2 regions of the Salinimonas marina genome follow, and region 2 is predicted to be linked to the other one. Evidence: predicted binding sites of a transcription regulator. Region 2 holds the regulator's gene; the other holds the start of a gene.
What was found. The regulator MetJ, encoded in region 2, represses methionine synthesis genes. The targets are predictions, from matches to a motif close to TAGACGTCTAGACGTCTA.

Region 1: the regulator MetJ is predicted to act here: its motif matches at 1,601-1,618, upstream of metA (homoserine O-acetyltransferase MetA).

Annotation. Positions count from the first base shown of each region.
Region 1 is NZ_CP064795.1:2,743,257-2,746,413, reverse strand. It holds gene IT774_RS12245 (chemotaxis protein CheW) at 1-267, shown strand, start outside; gene IT774_RS12240 (DUF2802 domain-containing protein) at 390-818, shown strand; gene metA (homoserine O-acetyltransferase MetA) at 1,682-2,626, shown strand; gene IT774_RS12230 (homocysteine S-methyltransferase family protein) at 2,623-3,157, shown strand, end outside.
Region 2 is NZ_CP064795.1:342,747-345,903, reverse strand. It holds gene IT774_RS01520 (malic enzyme-like NAD(P)-binding protein) at 384-1,631, shown strand; gene metJ (met regulon transcriptional regulator MetJ) at 1,699-2,019, opposite strand; gene metF (methylenetetrahydrofolate reductase) at 2,166-3,044, shown strand.

The DNA.
Region 1 (3,157 bases), 1.4 Mb from region 2:
TTTGGGTTGCCGCCCAGCAATATCACCGACAATACCCGGATTGTTATTATTGAGTCCGATGAGCAGGTTGTAGGTATTCTGGTGGATAGCGTGGCTGAGGTGGTGTACTTAAAATCATCTGAAATAGACAGCGCGCCTAATGTTGGTACCGAAGAAAGTGCCAAGTTTATCCAGGGGGTAAGTAATCGCGACGGCGAATTGTTGATTCTGGTCGACCTGAATAAGCTGTTATCTGATGATGAGTGGGATGAATTGTCAGGATTATAAGTGACTTGCGAATTTACTAAAAAGCAGGCTTAATGCCTGCTTTTTAGTTGCTGGTCCCAGGCGGTGTCCCGCGCCGCTCAGTTTTTCTGGATGTTTCACCACGGCGTTTTTAAGGAGTTATTATGACCGCACCCCAGCTCACTGTTATCGCAATGGCATTCGGTGCTACAGCAGTTGTGCTGCTAATAGCTCTGGGGTTTTATCTGCTTACCCTGAAGCGCCGATTGCAGCACCTGCAAAATGAACACAGTCACCATCTTAAAGTCACCGAAGAACAGTTACGCCATTTTCAGCATCAACTGGATGAAAAGCAAAATCGTTCTTTAGTGCAAAGTCGGCATTTACAGCAATTACAAAATAGTCTTACCGCGGTGGAAGCACAGGTTAAAGAAGTTAAACTTCAGGACCCCTCCATGCGATTGTACCAGCGCGCGGCAGAACTGGTGAAGCAGGGCGCTTCAGTAGAAGAACTGGTCCAAACCTGTGACATTCCTCATACCGAAGCTGAAATGATCATGAAAATCCACAAGGATAACCCGCCCCCAACGTAACCATCGGCAGTATTGCAAACATAGGTGGATACATCGTGGGTGGATACATCTTGGACACTCACTAACTCGTGGACACCCACCGTGGCCCAGCGCTAAATCGGGGACAGCCACTACATTCTAGACGCTCACCGTGCCCCAGCGCTAAATCGTGGACAGTTACTACATTCTAGACGCTCACCGTGCCCCAGCACTAATTCGTGCCACAGCACTAATTCGTGGACAGTCACTACATCGTGGACACCCACCGTGCCCCAGCGCTAATTCGTGGACAGTCACTACATCGTGGACACCCACCGTGCCCCAGCGCTAATTCGTAGACAGTCACTACATCGTGGACACCCACCGTGCTCCAGAGTAAGCCTGCTTCAGTCAACCCACGTTATCCAGGATACCCAAAAAAGGCACTAATTCGTGGACAGTCACTACATTGTGAACGCCCACCGTGCTCCAGAGTGAGCGTACTCAAGGACATCCATGTTAACCAGGACACCCACAAAATATGCCTGTCCTAGCATGGTTCTAGCATTGTTAGTCTAAGCACGGTTATTTAACTGCTGCGATTCTGAACACCCACCCCAAACTGACATATCTCCGGAATCACAGCTGTCTTTACCAGAGCGGGCAGCTAAACCGTATCATCCGCAGGGCGTTGTATGGGATGGGACCTTAATAGCTTCAACTATTATGCTGATGGACACCCATCGGAATGCATGGCTGTCTAAAAGAGGTCCGGCTGTCCAAAAGAACACCGCCTCACTCTCTTCAGGTAGTAGAATTAGATTTAGACGTCTAGACGTAAAGATGTTGATTATTGCTGAACCTTAAGCCAAAATGACTTTATTACTGTGTGTCATGGAGTCATTATGCCAATTAGAATTCCCGAACAACTTCCGGCTCAGGATGTGCTGTTAGGGGAGAATATATTCACGATGGACAGCCTGCGGGCGGCCAATCAGGATATTCGTCCGCTTGAAGTTGGCATACTCAATCTTATGCCGAACAAAATTGAAACCGAAGTTCAATTGCTGAGGTTGCTTTCAAACACGCCGTTGCAAATAAACGTGGATTTGATCCGGATTGATAACCTGGCGCCTAAACATACCCCGCAGTCACACATGGATGCGTTTTATCATGATTTCTCCAGTGTGGCCGCCAAACGATATGATGGTCTTATTGTTACCGGCGCGCCGTTGGCACATCTGGATTATCGGCAGGTCAAGTACTGGGACACCATGGCCGAGATCCTCGACTGGTCTGAACGCCATGTGCAGTCTACATTGTACCTATGCTGGGCAGCCCATGCGGCGATGTATCACTTTTTCAATGTCGAGCGAAGCCTACGTGCCGACAAACTTTCTGGCGTATTTGAACACCAGGTATTAGATCCTCACCATGAATTACTTCGAGGTTTTGACCCGTATTTTTACGCCCCGCATTCCCGCTTTGGGCACATTAGCTGCGAGGCCTATGCGGCGGTCAATGAGTTGAAGGTACTAGCTCGCTCAGATGAGGCAGGGGCCTACCTTGCTGCTTCGCAGGACAACCGCAAAGTGTTTGTCACCGGTCATCCTGAATATGATCCCGAAACGCTGCACGAAGAATATCAGCGCGATTTGAATAGCGAAACGCCAGCTGTGCTGCCTCAGCATTATTATCCTGATGACAACCCCATCCTAGAGCCCAAGGTGCGATGGCGCTCACATGGCAGCTTGCTATTTACCAACTGGCTGAATTACTGTGTTTATCAGAATACGCCTTATGATCTGAATCTATTAGCCAGCCATGCTGGCAAAAGAGGTAACAAGTGAAAGCAGAACAGACTCTGGCCCTCAATACCGCGGCCAAACAACGAATACTTGTGTTAGATGGTGCGATGGGCACCATGATCCAGCAGCACAATCTATCTGAAGCGGATTATCGGGGTGAGACATTCAAAAACTGGCATTGTGATGTCAAAGGGAACAATGATCTGCTGTCTGTCTCCCAGCCTGAATTGATTTACGATATCCACTGTGCTTATCTTGCTGCCGGCGCTGACATTATTGAAACCAATACCTTTAATGCCACTACGATTGCCATGGCCGACTATGACATGCAGGCGCAGTCGCAGGAGATTAATCTACAGGCGGCCAAAATAGCACGCCGGGCGGCGGATGAATTTACCCGTCAGACACCAGATAAACCCCGGTTTGTCGCCGGCGTATTGGGTCCCACAAATCGCACCGCTTCGATATCACCGGATGTGAATGACCCCGGTAAACGTAATGTGACATTTGATGTTCTGGTGAAAGCCTATGTCGAGTCCTGTCAGGCACTGGTGGATGGCGGGGTCGATATAA
Region 2 (3,157 bases):
TCGCCCTTAAAAAGGGTAAAGCCGCGCCCCTCTTCGTCATCGTCTTCGTGCTGTAACCTCGGTTCTGTGCTTTTCTGCAGTCATGGCTTTTGATCTATTGCCCGCCCTGCGCATACTGCAACCTATAGGGGCTAAAGCAGTATAAACAGCAAAAATAGAGATTATGCGGCGATGTGTCTAGCCGCCGCGGCGCGAATCCATTAGATTGAACCAGAACGTCATCAGATATGTTCGCCCGGTGAGGCTGTGCTAAAGTAACCTCAAAAAATAAATAGACAGACCACCCAGCAAAACCGGCCCTGTCTAATAACAGCAGCACGCCAGCCCCGGCCGGGCTGTCGACAGTACAACCCTACACCAGAGACCATAAAGGACATCGATAAATGTCAGATTTCAGACAACGTGCGCTTGATTATCATGCAAAACCTACCCCGGGCAAAATTCGGGTCGAATTATCAAAACCCGCCGAAACCGTGGATGACCTGGCGCTGGCTTACAGTCCGGGCGTGGCTGAACCTGTACGCGAGATTGCGAATGATCCCGAAGAAGCTTATCGGTATACCGGCAAAGGCAATATGGTGGCAGTCATCAGCAATGGCACCGCGATACTGGGGCTTGGCAATCTGGGCCCCCTGGCTTCAAAGCCGGTAATGGAAGGCAAAGCCTTGCTGTTTAAACGTTTTGCCGGTCTTGATGCCATTGATATAGAGGTTAAACACCGCACCACCGAAGAGTTCATTAATACGGTGGCCAATATTGCTGACACCTTTGGCGGCATTAATTTAGAAGATATCAAAGCGCCGGAATGTTTCGAAATTGAGCAGGAGCTGATTAAACGCTGCAAGATCCCGGTGTTTCATGATGACCAGCATGGTACCGCGATTGTCACCGCCGCCGGGATGCTGAATGCATTAGAAATTCAGGACAAAAATATCGAAGATGCCAAAATTGTGTGTCTGGGGGCCGGCGCCGCTGCCGTCGCCTGTATGGAATTGCTGATTAAATGTGGTGCCCAGCGCGAACGCATCTATATGCTCGATCGCAAAGGCGTGATTCATACCCGCCGGGATGACTTAACCGAACATAAACAGCTGTTTGCCAACAACACGGATAAACGCACCCTGGAAGATGTAATGGACGGGGCGGATATTTTTGTGGGGGTGTCTGGTCCTGACTTGTTGCCTCCTGAAGCCTTAAAACTGATGGCACCAAACCCGGTGGTGTTTGCCTGCTCAAACCCGGATCCTGAGATTAAACCAGAACTGGCCCGGGAAGTAAGAGACGATCTGATTATGGCCACAGGCCGTTCTGACTACCCCAATCAGGTGAACAATGTACTGTGTTTCCCCTTTATTTTCAGGGGCGCGCTGGATGTTCGGGCCAGTGCCATTAATGATGAAATGAAAGTAGCAGCGGTGGAAGCCATTCGTGGTATCACCAAAGAAGAGGTGCCACCGGAAGTGCTAAAAGCCAGTAATTCAGCCTCGCTGACCTTCGGCAAAGACTATATTATTCCAAAGCCGATGGACCCGCGACTGTGTTCCCGGATTGCCACCGCAGTGGCTAAAGCCGCCATTGCTTCGGGGGTTGCCCGGCTGGAAACCTTACCCTCTCACTACAACGACGACTGAACCCGCGTCGGGTCCGTTCACTTGTAGCAACGGCGCCTCAGATCTGAGGCGCCGTTACAATCATCTCTTAAGCATCATTCTCAATTGAAGAGTCAATGCCCATGGCTTCCATGATCCGGCGGGCTTCGGCCGGGACCCGATTCGGATTATCTTTACGAAGATCATCATCATTGGGCAACGGCTGACCGGTAAAGGCATGCAAAAATGCCTCGCACAACAATTCTGAATTGGTGGCGTGACGTAAATTATTTATCTGCCGGCGGGTCCGTTCATCAGTCAGCTCTTTGAGCACATTGATGGGGATCGATACCGTGACTTTTTTTACCTGTTCGCTCTTTTTGCCATGTTCTGCGTAGGGGTGAATATACTTTCCGTTCCATTGTGCCATTCAAAGCTCTCAGACTGCTCGTTATTATATATGAAGGTAAATTCTAAACTTTGTACAGAAAAGGTCAATTGAGCAGTGTAAACCGCTTGACGTCTAGACATATATTAACTAATTTAGACGTCTAAACGGCCAAATTTGAGTATTTTATGGTGTCTTATGCACAGGGGATAGATGCCCTAAACCAATCATTGTCTGAATTACGTGACATCAATGTCTCGTTTGAGTTTTTTCCGCCCAAGTCGGAAAAAATGGAACAAACCCTGTGGAAGTCGGTAGAGCGCCTGGCACCGCTCAAGCCCTCCTATATGTCGGTGACTTACGGTGCAAATAGTGGCGAGCGGGATCGCACCCATGAGGTTGTCAAACGTATTCATCAGCAGACGGGCATCGCCGCCGCCCCGCATCTGACCTGTGTGGATGCCAGCCGCGATGAGCTAAAACAAATTGCTCAGGATTACTGGGACTCCGGCATCCGTCGCATTGTGGCCTTGCGTGGTGATCTGCCGCCAGGGATGGAAAAAACCGAAATGTACGCCTCACAACTGGTCACACTGTTAAAGGAGGTGGCCGATTTTGAGGTGTCGGTGGCGGCTTATCCGGAAAAGCACCCCGAGGCGGCTAACCCGCAGGCCGATTTACTCAACTTAAAACGAAAAGCGGAGGCCGGGGCCAGCGAGGCCATCACCCAGTTCTTTTTCGATACCAGCACCTTTTTGCGTTTTCGCGATCGCGCGGCGGCCACCGGCATTGAGCTGGATATTGTGCCAGGTATATTGCCGGTTACCAATTATCAGACCCTGCTCAAGTTTGCTGAATTTGCCAATGTGCATGTGCCCGGCTGGATGCACAAAATGTTTGACGGGCTGGCGGAAGACGACCAGACCACCCGCAATTTACTGGGCGCCAATATTGCCATGGAGCAGGTTAAAGTTCTGGCCAAAGAAGGCGTAAAGCATTTTCATTTTTATACCCTTAATCGCAGCGAACTCAGCTACGCAATTTGTCACATGCTGGGGGTGCGTTAAGCCCAGGCAATAGCGGGTCACCGGATAAACACTGTAAGCCTGTTACAAGTCACGCTACACTGGAGTCAGTTTTTTGGTGTAAGGAGTACACTGTGGGTACGCGAACCCCTTCT